3 regions of the Sporomusa sp. genome follow, and region 1 is predicted to be linked to each of the others. Evidence: riboswitches for the same ligand, from Rfam matches in the RefSeq annotation. Region 1 holds a riboswitch; each other region holds the start of a gene.
What was found. A riboswitch is a leader RNA that binds a small molecule or an ion and turns the genes downstream of it on or off. The one in region 1 is predicted to bind cobalamin.

Region 1 (4,040 bases):
TTACAAGAGTAAAGGTATTCTCCGCCATGCGCAGGCCATCGACCTGACCATGCAGGCAGATAATCGGCGCCCAGCGCGCGGCTATGTCATCTACAGCGGCGGCATTCACCGGCATCGTCGTCCACACGAGGCATAGATACAAAAGGATCAAACAGCCTGCGCTTTTTCTCATGATCGGCTCCTTCTCCAATCACTCAGCCAAAAACTTTTACTTGCGGTTATAGAGCGTTATTTCATCGATCGCATAAACTTCCATATTCCAGGTACCGCCCCGGGGCGGTGACTGGACAAGAACTCCTTGTCCCACAAACGAGATCAGGTTGCCTGTGGCCAAAGCGGTTTCCAGCAGGCTTTGCAGCCTGGTTTCGGATGTCCTGACCACTATGCTTTTGCCGGGAGTGTCGCGAAGCTCCACCACTGCATAGCAGCTGTTGGAAAGTGCATAGCAATTTATCAGACTGACATGACCAAATAGCTGAACATTCGGCGGCATTAAAACCACGCCGGAAACCGGCGGCACAGCGGTGGCGGCGTAGCCGGCTGCCGGCAGGGAGGTGGTTAAAAGCAACACCAGCGTGACTGTCCGCAATAGTTTACTCATAATCCAGATAACCTCCTGAGTGTAAAATTACTCAATTATCTTAGGTGTCAGCATGATGACCAGTTCGGTCTCGGTAACCTGCTTGGATGTGGAGTGAAACAATCCCCCCACCAGCGGCAGTTGGCCTACAATGGGAACTTTGAAGGTGTCTTTGGTTTCCTGGCGCTGAATCAGGCCTCCCAGCACAATGGTTGATCCGCTTTTCACCCTAAGGGTGGCATCGGCCTGCCGGGTGCGAATATTCGGATTGCCGTTTTTGGTGGTATCGGTTTTGTTGCTCACTTCCGGCTGGATGCGGGTGGTAATGTAACCGTCTTTATTTACGGTCGGCGTTACCTCCAGTTTAATGCCAACATCCACATAGATTACCGAGATGATGGGAATGCTGCCGGTCGTAGGTTGCTGGCTCTCAACCGCCAGTTTATCGCCGATCAAAATTTTAGCCGCCACGCCATCTAAGGTGGCAATACGCGGACTTGCCAGCAGCCGGCCCTTTTTCTTCTCTATTAAGCGGTTAATAATCCCCTGCAGGTTAACGCCGTATTTGCCTGTTCCAATCCGGTATTGCAAATCATCGTAAAGAATGGGCGCAGGCAATTTGGTCGAAGCTCCCCAGTCAATACCAAGATTGGACAAATCATCACGATTTATCTCGACCACCTGCACTTCAAACATAACCTGCTTGGGCGGAGTATCAATCTGTTTCAGCAAATAGTTGACTTGTTCATACACTTCTGGACTGCTCATAATTACGAGGGTATTTCTCAGCGGATCGGTTTTTATCTGGTCCTCGGGCACAAGTGCGCTCAGCAAAGGCTTGGCCTGCTCAACTTTAAGATAATCTAGTTGCACAACTAGCGGTTTGAGTCCGGAAGTATCAGACTCAGGAACCGATACAGCCGTCCCGGCGGTGTCACTAGGAGCACCAGACGGCGGCGCAGCTGCCTCTTGCCCGGATGCCGGCACGAAAACAGCATCAGTCGGCGCAGCCAGCGAAAGCCAAGGCAATAGTACAATCAGCAAAATCACTATAAGGGAATAAAAACAGCGCTGGCGATAACCTGCCAAGATACTCACCGTCTTTCAGATCACTTGCTCTGCGTAAGTCATATCACCTGTTTCCGTTTCCCGAAATCTATCCCACTACTAAAAATGAAAGAAGCCGCCCGCGATGCAAATGACACATCCCTGGAGGCTTCTTGATTTATTCCGGCATAATGGCCTGAACAAATGCCGTACATCCAAATCCCCTCCCCATCGCTCGCAGGTATAACGGTGATTGTTGTACAGGCAGTTCTCCTGGCTCTGGATCATGGCTCCTCCGGGTCTTCCCGGAACGTATCGTTCCAGTGACATTTTTCCGGAATTGCTCCCCAATACAGTGGCGGGACCGCGCCGGTCTTTAACCGGACTTCTCTGTTAGGCCCTTGCGGGCACCTGTACCCCTGTATGCAATTGGCTGAAGCCATTTTTTCTAGTGAATTGGCTCACAATTTGTTTTGTTTTCAGAATATCCTAATCCTACCAAACGGTAAATGCCTCAAGTGAGGTATTTTCGGGGGAGTGGCACAATCACAACATACCTGCATTCCGGATATGCTGAAGTTTCGCAATGAGCTCCACCCTCGAACTCGTGCCTGTCTTGGCAAACAAATTGCGAATATGGGATTTAACGGTTTCCAAACCAATACACAGTATTTTGCTTATTTCTTTATTGGTCTTTCCCATTGCCATGATATGCACAATTTCCTGCTCCCGGGGAGTAAGTACAATGTTTGCTGACAATTCGTCATCCAGCAAGGAAATATAATCAAAAATGATAAAAAAGCAGGTTTTCTCCTCTTCGCCAATTCGCAGGCAGCTAAAACTCACCATAGCCGACAAATAATGCAGCGTACCGGTATGACTGATTAAAGGATTACCGGCATCCTTAGGCTCCACGCTAAAAAATTCACAAATTTTCGTAAGTTGTTGAAACAATTCCGGGTGTTCTGTAAAAATCTCTCTGGCGTTCTCATTCTGATACTTTGTTTTTAATTGCCAGTTTAAAATGCAGATTCCATGACCGGGTTGCTGCAGTTGCCGAAAAGCTCGTTGAGGTATCATTTATAACACCTTCTGCCTTTGATTTTTTCTTATGCTCATAAGCAAAGATCATAGCAAGTCAGTACAAATAAAAAAAGCTCTCCATGGAAAAGAGAGCTATTCTGTCAATAGAGCTAAACGTCTATTCACAGTTGCATAACCTCCTTCCCATCGTTCGTAGGTCAAGCGGCGATTGTCAGATAGGCAGTTCTCCTGGCTCCGGATCGTTGCTCCTCCACGCCTTCCCAAAGGCAAACTTCAGTGACATTATGTGGATTTGCTCCCCGTTACAGTGGCGGGACCGCGCCGGCTTTCAACCGGCTTCTCTTTTAAGCCTCTAGCGGCGCTGCAGATACATAGCATTTTGGCCAAATATCTATCGCCCCGCTTATCAGGCACCTATCCCAGCAGTATTCTTTTGTCGGTTCACAGCATTAATCTACAGGCAGCAGTATTATCTTCTAATGTAAGAGTAGGACATGCGGGGTGAGACGTAAATACCTCAAATGAGGTATTTTGGTAAAAAGCATTCACGGTTCGACACTGCTTAACCTCACACTGCCACAAGTTCCCGTCCCTTTTTATCCTCCTATTATCAGGGCATGCTTTGGACAAATTTTTCTTTTAGGACAACGCCGTTTTCATTCCACTTGAGGGCTGAGCCGGCGGGAAATTTTTGTTGCGTCCCGTCCTCGGCTGTCAGGGTAACCGCATCTTTGATCGTACCGGCGATAAGTTCGCCTGCTTCGTTAAAAGTGACCGTTTTCCCCTTGCTGAGTTTTATGAAACCGGCGGTATCAGCGCCTTTTATAAGCTTTTGCCAACCCACTGGGCGCAGGTAAGTATCCTCCGCCAAAGTTCCTGACATAACTGCGCCCGAGTCATAGAACCTGAGAACAGTATCTTCTTTAAAAGTCACATAACCATACTTGTCCTCTGTTAACCGCAAAGTAGCCTGATGAGCTATGGTTCCTGAGATAACATCACCCTGCTCACTAAAGGTTACCACGGTGCCGCCTTTATACAGCAAATGGCCGTATCCGGGAATCGTGACAGGATAGTTTCGGGCAAAATACGGCCGGAAGCCAAACCGGCCAAAATAAGGGCCGCTACCTGCATAGACGGTTGAAAAGTAATAATCATCAATGACCCGGTTCCAGCCGCGCGGCAGCAGCAGCGTATCCTTGTCCAGCGTTCCAGTGACGACTTCTTCCTGGTCATTCAATGTGACAACAGTATTTTTCTTGAAAGTGATAGGATCACCGGCAGTCCAGCCCTGCGGATGAAGCTTAGTATCCTTTGCCAGCAATCGAGTTGCTGCCCAGGCATCGGGCGCTGTCACCGCCAACGTTGT
Region 2 (4,040 bases), on a different contig from region 1:
CATTAGGATTACCAACAAGTACTATCTTCTTGGCTCCCTCTGGGATGTCCAAATGACTTAAGCTATTATGACAATGACTCATATTCTCCTCCATTGGTTAGTAACAACCTATACAGACGTTATGTACGCCTTTTTTATAATCCGTAGTATATTAGGCTGGCCTCACTTCAATATTCTCAGCAAGGCGACGGCCAATGGCAATCTCTTGTTTACCTCTACCAACAACAATGGGGCCGGCAGGAAGTTTCTCATAACATTCTACTTCAGCACCCTCAGCAATACCAAAGCGGATAGCCTGTGCTCTAATGGCAGCATCAGGAATAGCAGCAATTAACAGACGCTGACCACGTTTAGCTTGTGCGAGTGTCATAGATATTCCCCCTAGTAGTAATAATCATTATCACTTTTGAATTAAAAATTATTCGCCAACTGCGTGGCGATAATGATATTTGTTTTCAAATAAATTATATGAAAATTAATCACTACTTGTCAAGTAGGAATTAAGGCTAGACTTCTTTACAGCAACCACGCAACAACCAGTAAATCAAATATACACCATCCTTGATCCCATATTGTCCACTGCTTTACTCTGCGGCAAATACTTCTGGATACAAGCACCAACGGCAATGGCGGCTAATATCCGCGGCAGACGAATATCCCAGATAAGGCCGTTTTTGCTGAAGCTAAGTAACTATACATATCAGGATTGCCGATAATTTTTCCATAAATAACAACAGCAGCATCCCGCACCCCGATATCTGCCCGGCCAAACCCCACTGCAACCAAAGTAAATAGCATCACTGCCGCCAAAAGTCCTATCCCTGCCAAACGAGTTTTTGCCTGTTGGCGGCTCAACAGCGCCGTTAAGGTATTGTTCATGCTAATGCGTGTTGACTCACTTTTGAGCGTTTAGTAAGAATGGTTGAGAGGTAGTTGACTTTTTGTTTACTGGCGGCCGTCAGATCACAAATTATTTCTTCGCCTTCCAAACCACACTTCGAAACCATGACAGCATTTTCTACCATACCATGCTTATGTAGTTTTTCAACAATTTCAGTATAATTTTTGTATACCTTCATCAACACGACATTATCAGATACCTCAAGTACTCTTTCTAAACGTTCGTGATCAATAGTAGCTGGTACGATGCTCAGAATATCGCCACCTTCAGCCAGTGCTATCCCTAAGCGATTGCCAATTGCCGAAAAGGAGTTTATACCAGGAATATTGATAATCTGGTAGCCGGATGTTTCAAGCAGGCGGTAAACATACATATACGTACTGTATAGCATAGGATCACCCAGCGTTAGAAAAGCCACGGTTTTTCCATTACGTAATAATCCGAGAATAATCTCTTTATTACGCACCCATGCATCAGACAGTGCCTGCGCATTATAGTTCATATGAAATACTAATTCAAGAATTTCGGTACCTTCCGGAATATATGGATAGGCAATAGATAGCGCCGTGCTCTCATTCTTTTTTTCCGTGCGTGGAGCAATAACCACATCAGCAGACTTAATGGCATTAATGGCTTTCACCGTTAATAATTCTGGATCTCCGGGCCCTACACCCACTCCGTAAAAAATCCCTGCCATGCAACAACAACTCCTCAAATAAAAAATCTCTGTCATTGCAATAGGGATGACAGAGATTAAATGTCAAACACGACACATAAATCCCCTCCCCATCGCTCGTAGGTAAAAACGGTGATTGTCAAACAGGCAGTTCTTCTGACTTAGGATCATCGCTAAACTGCGCCTTCCCAGAATTATACTATTCCAGTGGCATTGAGCAGAAATAACTCCCCATCACAGCGGCGGGACCGTGCCGGATTCAAACCGGCTTCCCTATTAAGCCCTTGCGGGCACCTGTTCCGAGCCGTATGTAATTACCTAAATTGTATGATTTTACATATAAAAAGTCAAACATATTCTCCCTATTTGCCAATACGTGGAAAAACCATAAAAATAATAGTGTTAATAATAAGCTACCTTCTTTTTAATAGTTGTATTATACTGGAAGTAGAAGATTACCTGGACAATGTATAAAGGAGGGGGCTCATGAAAGGTATTGTAAGTAAGTCCTTTTTCCTCAAGCAGGCTCTACCCGTGGTCGAAGTCGACAAAATTGTATTATCCGCCTACGGCGGTAGACTGGCGGTTGCTAGCTACGGCAACACCGTAAATTTCCGGGTCCCGGCTGATGTTATCGAGTCCGGTCAAGTGGATTTGACTTTTGAAGAGTGGCAGCAACTACTGAAAAAAGTACAGCAGTCTCCTGATGCGATGGTAACAATTGAACTATAATGAAGTAAATAGTTAGAAGCATGGTCACCCCATGCTTCTAACTATTTTACAGTTTAAATTGGAATTCCATTCTGCCCTATTTTCTCGTCTTTAACTTCACCTGATGAATACTATCACCATAAATCCCATGCGCACTTTCCATGACCGTTTCCGATAAGGTGGGGTGTGGATGGATGGTATGAGCAATTTGGCGGGCAGTTAAGCCATGCCGGATAGCTAGGACTCCCTCCATAATCAAGTCGCTGGCGTGCGGACCAAGAATGTGCATACCCAAAACCCTGCCGGTAGACGTCTCTGCAATAATTTTGACCAAACCGTCGGTTTCGCCCATGGTCATAGCCTTACCATTGGCGGCAAAATTAGATTTACTAGTGATAAAATCAAGCTGCTCCCGCCGGGCTTCCTCTTCGGTAATGCCAACCATAGCAATTTCCGGCGTGGTAAAAATGCAGACAGGAATGGCGCTGTAATCCATAACCGAATAGTTGCCCATAGCATTTTCAGCCGCTACCATTCCTGCAGCCGAAGCCGTGTGGGCCAGCATACTCTGTCCGGTAACGTCACCAATGGCATAAACGCCTGGAATATTGGTCTCCATGCGCTCATTGACCTTTATGCCAAAACGGTCATAGTTAATCCCGACGGCCTCCAAGCCTATCCCCTCCAGTACCGGACGGCGACCAGTAGCGACAAGCACCTTTTCAGCCTGGATTTCCTGCATCCCCTTACCGGTGTCTACAGTTACTGCTACGCCGTTGGCAACTGACTCAATGGCAGTTACTTTTGACCCAACCAACATTTTGATGCCCTGCTTGCGCAAGATTAAACTCATGCGTTTGACTAACTCGCTGTCCACCAAAGGCAAAATGTTAGGCAGCATTTCCACAACAGTTACCTCACAACCAAAGGCCTGCAAAATAAAGCTAAACTCAATGCCAACCACCCCGGCACCAATGATCAACAGACGTTTAGGTACTTCGGTCAATTCCAGCAGTTCATCACTGGTTAAAACTTCTGGCAAATCATGTCCCGGCACCGAAATGCTGCTAGGCTTAGACCCAGTAGCAATAATAATGTTACCAGCAACGATACTTTTCTCGCCAGCCGCGGTGTTAACCTGCAATTGGTGGGTACCAGTCAGCATAGCCGTACCCCGGATAACGGTAATATCATTACTTCTGACCAATTGCTCAATACCGCCTCTGAGTCCGGCCACGATCCTTTCTTTCCGCTCCATTACCGCACCAAAATCAAAGCCGATATGGTCAGCCCTAAAACCAAAGTCAGTGCATCGCTTCAGTTCTTCCCACTTTTCAGCACTTTTCAATAGTGTCTTGGTCGGTATGCAGCCACGGTTGAGGCATACTCCACCAAGATGTTCTTTTTCTACCAACAATACTCTGCCGCCTAATTGCGCGGCCCGAATAGCTGCCACATAACCGCCTGGACCGCCGCCAATCACGGCTACATCATAAATCATAGTATCCCTCCAACCGCTCGGGACACTGTCCCTGGCTGTTATTTATCCAGTAAAGCAAGGCTCCGCAATGTCAAATTAGGGAGACATCTTTACCCGCACCTCGCTGTCAAGGAAATACCTTCTGACATCAGCGCCGCAAATTCCAACTATCCTGAGAGTATTTGTTCACAACCAGTTCTTTAGCTGCCGCTATTTCTGCAGAAGTAAGACTGCCTATTTCCAGTTCCACCCCCAAAGCCGGACCAAAGGCA
Region 3 (4,040 bases), on a different contig from region 1:
TTGCTGAGATCATTAGCCATGTGCAAAGTGATACAGATATAGCAGTTCGTTCGATGCAGTGTGGATTGGAAGAAGTCGAAAAAGGTTCGCAGCTTTTGGCCGTCACTGATGAGCAGCTAAACCAGATTAATTTGATGATTACCCATTTGAATACAAAGGTTCAGAAAATAACGGCAGACACCGAGCAATTGGCAAATGCCAGCTCGGCAATAGGTATATCTATGCAAAATGTTTACGCCGTAGCTACTGAAACAGTAAGCTATACGCAGATGATTACTTCGGCAACTGAAGAACAATCGGCGGCTATTGAGGAAGTAGCCGCTTCCAGCCGGAGCCTGTGCCTTATGGCCGAGGATATGCGCTCACAGGTGGCTAAATTCCAGTGTTGAGTTTACCGGCAATGGTATGGATATCGGAAACCCGGACAGTAAGTCAGGCAGTATAAGTTTTGAAACTGAATTTTACTTGACATTATTTACTAAAAAGTGATAATATGAACACATATAGATTTAGTGAAAAGTGAATACTATTGCGTTAGGTGCCCTTAGGGGCTTAATAGGGAAGACCGGTGTGATGCCGGCGCGGTCCCGCCACTGTAATGGGGAGTGAACCCAAGGATATACCACTGGGACGAGAGTCTTGGGAAGGTTTGGGCAAGCTATGATCCAGAGCCAGGAGAACTGCCTGACAAAAAATCGCCGTTTTACCCACGAGTGATGGGGAGGAGATTACAGTTACATCTGCTTATCTGGAATTATTCCAGTGAGTGGTGTTGTTTTGCTGAATTTACTCCTGGTCATAGATCAGGAGTTTCTAGTTGTGTTTGCTGTAGAAATCCTCCCTGCTGCCATGGTAGCAGGGAGTTTCTTATTAATGTCATTCTTCTTACTCCTTCATGTTTGCGGGTCGACTATGACCCGCGCCTTTTTATTATACCAGAATTTATATTAAATTCTGTTGACATAAATCAAAGTAGGATTTGCTGCTACGCGTCTTGATGGCCTAGTGCCGATTGTGCCAGGGTTGGCATGGCCATTTGTACCGTCTCAAGGTACTTGCCGCAAGTCAAGTCTTTTCTTGTCAGTACACAGTACTGTAGCTTTTCAATGATCGAACCGGCAGGAGAGCCGGTACATGAAACAAGAGTGTAATTAGTTAGTAAGAGAGGTGTTTGGGTTGAAGAAAACCATTATATTACTTGTTGTTGCTTTTATTATGACCAGTGTGTCTATTGGTTTTGCCGCAGATAAGAAGACTGATGCTAAGTCCAATCAAAAAGTTATTGCTGCCAGCACCAAGGCTATTACCGCCAATCCCAATGATGCGGCAGCCTATATCAAGCGGGGAAAAGCCTATGCCAGCAATAATCAGTTTGATTTGGCAATGGCTGATTATGATCAGGCCATCAAACTGGACCCAAAAAATGTACAGGCCTACGCAGCGCGGGGGCTGAGTTATTATGAGGCAAAACAGTATGAGGCAGCTCTGGCTGATTATACTAGTATTCTCGAAATGGCTCCCCAGGATATCGACGCCCGTTTTCGCCGGGGAATCTGTTATTACTATATGGGACAATATGAACTGGCTATCGGTGACTTAGAACAGGTTATTGTCTTACAGCCGAAGCACGCTGGTGCCTATTTGGTTAAAGGTGTATGTTATCAGAAGCTGGAATGTAACGAAGAAGCTATTGCAGCCTATAAAAGCTTACTTGCCAATGTGCCGAACGAAAAAGAAACGTAGGAAGCCATTGCGGCAGCAAAAAAAATGCTAAACAGATTAGGTGTTGAAGACTGACTATATATCGGGAGGGATTGAAGTAATATGCAAAAAAAAATTGCCTTTTATGGCAAAGGGGGAATCGGCAAGTCTACCACAGCCGCCAACGTGTCGGCAGCTTTGGCTGAAAAAGGATATCAGGTCTGTCAAATTGGCTGTGATCCCAAAAACGATTCAACCCGCCTTTTACTAGGTAGGGTTTGTTCCCAAACTGTACTGGACATGGTCAAGCAGTATGGTGACGAAGTCAAAGCAGAACACTTGGTACACACTGGTTTTGGTGGCGTACAATGTGTTGAGGCCGGAGGGCCTGAACCGGGAGTGGGCTGTGCCGGACGCGGCATTATCGTGGCCTTAGAAAAGCTGAGAGCCTTGCAGGCTTTGCCTGAAGATGCCCTTATTCTTTATGATGTATTAGGTGATGTGGTGTGCGGCGGCTTTGCCGTACCCATAAGGGAGGGCTATGCAACCGATATTTATATCGTTTCCTCCGGCGAACTCATGTCGCTCTATGCTGCCAACAATATTGCCAAAGGGGTGGCCCGCTATGCCGCCCGCGGGCCGGTGCGGCTTGGCGGCATCATTGGCAATAGCCGCGGTATTGTCAATGAGCAGGCGTTGCTGGAGGAATTCGCCAAAAGATTAAATACTTCTTTGGTAGCCTATATTCCTCGAGATCGTACTGTCAATAAGGCTGAAATTCATCGTAAAACGGTTATAGAATTTGCAGCAGAATCGCCGCAGGCGGCAATTTATCGTAAGTTAGCCGACTATATTTGTGAGAATACGGCGCTGACTGTGCCAAGCCCCCTGTCGTTTGAGGAGTTAGAGGAGTTGGTACTTAGCTATGGTGATGAATAAACGGGCGAAAACAGCCCGCAAACGGGGCTATAGTTGCGCCATGCCAGGAGTTTGGCGTGCTGTTTCACATAATGAAGGTGCTGTTGTTATTTACCATAGCCCCAAAGCATGCGGGCATATCGGCCGGGAAATGGATTTGGGGATGCATTTCCGTTCGTTGGCAAAACAGCAATTTATGCAGGAGCAGTACTCCGCACCACTGGTAATTAGCGGGCTGACGGAGGAACATTCGATTTTCGGCGGAGCCGAACTGCTCAGACAATGTATTGATTATGCAGCCGCAAAATATCAGCCCAGCTATATTTTGATTGCCAACTCCTGTGTGGCTGGCGTGATTGGTGATGATACCGCAGCGATAGCCAGGGAGGCAGAGGCGGCACTGGGTATACCAGTGATGTCTGTTCCTTGCTACGGATATCTGGATGGCGACTATTATGCCGGATTTTATCATGCAGGCAAATTATTAGCCGAGCGGTTTATGATTGCCCAGCCAAAGCTGGCTAATACAGTTACTTTATTAGGAGACCGTGGTGGTCCCAATGGGGTTGATGTGCAGGAAATTAAGCGTTTGCTTGAGTATTTTGGCCTCAAAGTGTATTGTCATTTCCCGGCATATGCCTCGCTAGAAGATATAAGACAGGTGCCGGTTACCGCGCTGACGGTTCCGCTTACTGGCACCAAACCGTCTGATACCTGGATGCGCAAGTTGGGACAGGAATTAGAGGACATGCTTGGAGTCCCTGCTTTTGACGGCGACTATCCTGCAGGCTGGCGGTTGACTGCCTTGTGGTTGACGAACCTTGGCCGGTTTCTAAACCGGGAACAGCAAGCTGCGGTTGCCATCAAAACAGAAGAAGACCGGTTGAATCAGCATATTGCTAAGTGTAGCGCCTTGTTGCAGGGCAAGCGGATTGTGTTGTATGTTGGCCGCCCGCTGCTTTATTTTGACCCCGCCTGGGTGTTAGAGTTATTTTCCTTATATAGGGTAACTTTGGCAGGCATTGTTCTGATGGACGATGTGTTGAGTGACGACCAACGGGCCGATTTATATGAGGAACTGAAGAAACAAACCACGATACCCTGTTATTCTCTGGTTGAAGGTGAAGCCGTAGTAGATACGGCGGATATTGTGGTGACAACCCATGAATTGGCGGATGTAGGGAAAAAGCAGCTCTTTTTGCCACTATTGCCACTGGCTGGGGTTGGCGGCATCATCACGTTGATGACCAAACTGGTACGTCTGGCGCAGCGTCATGACAGGCGGGGAGGGATTGTATATGTGTAATCGTCAGTGGAAAGATATGCGTACTCTGGCAGAGGCCTGTGCACTTACCGGTTCAGCCGCTTTTTTCGCTGGTATTCCTGATGCTGTATTAGTGGCTAATGGTCCCATGTGGTGC

Region 2: it holds a riboswitch for cobalamin, as region 1 does, so the genes downstream of both, cobI (precorrin-2 C(20)-methyltransferase) here and AC29Z1_RS03770 (type II secretion system protein GspD) in region 1, are expected to answer to the same signal.
Region 3: it holds a riboswitch for cobalamin, as region 1 does, so the genes downstream of both, AC29Z1_RS07215 (tetratricopeptide repeat protein) here and AC29Z1_RS03770 (type II secretion system protein GspD) in region 1, are expected to answer to the same signal.

What each region holds. Positions count from the first base shown of each region.
Region 1 covers NZ_JBYKYF010000032.1:4,666-8,705, reverse strand. The annotation lists gene AC29Z1_RS03780 (hypothetical protein) at 1-28, opposite strand, end outside; gene AC29Z1_RS03775 (hypothetical protein) at 209-601, opposite strand; gene AC29Z1_RS03770 (type II secretion system protein GspD) at 629-1,630, opposite strand; cobalamin riboswitch at 1,874-2,057, opposite strand; gene AC29Z1_RS03765 (response regulator transcription factor) at 2,174-2,707, opposite strand; cobalamin riboswitch at 2,873-3,052, opposite strand; gene AC29Z1_RS03760 (hypothetical protein) at 3,282-4,040, opposite strand, start outside.
Region 2 covers NZ_JBYKYF010000122.1:2,632-6,671, reverse strand. The annotation lists gene feoB (ferrous iron transport protein B) at 1-82, opposite strand, end outside; gene AC29Z1_RS09515 (FeoA family protein) at 152-370, opposite strand; gene AC29Z1_RS09510 (hypothetical protein) at 634-879, opposite strand; gene cobI (precorrin-2 C(20)-methyltransferase) at 876-1,598, opposite strand; cobalamin riboswitch at 1,707-1,890, opposite strand; gene AC29Z1_RS09500 (hypothetical protein) at 2,064-2,309, shown strand; gene lpdA (dihydrolipoyl dehydrogenase) at 2,386-3,789, opposite strand; gene AC29Z1_RS09490 (lipoate--protein ligase family protein) at 3,917-4,040, opposite strand, start outside.
Region 3 covers NZ_JBYKYF010000079.1:4,504-8,543, forward strand. The annotation lists gene AC29Z1_RS07210 (methyl-accepting chemotaxis protein) at 1-389, shown strand, start outside; cobalamin riboswitch at 520-702, shown strand; gene AC29Z1_RS07215 (tetratricopeptide repeat protein) at 1,177-1,743, shown strand; gene AC29Z1_RS07220 (nucleotide-binding protein) at 1,825-2,640, shown strand; gene AC29Z1_RS07225 (nitrogenase component 1) at 2,627-3,925, shown strand; gene AC29Z1_RS07230 (nitrogenase component 1) at 3,918-4,040, shown strand, end outside.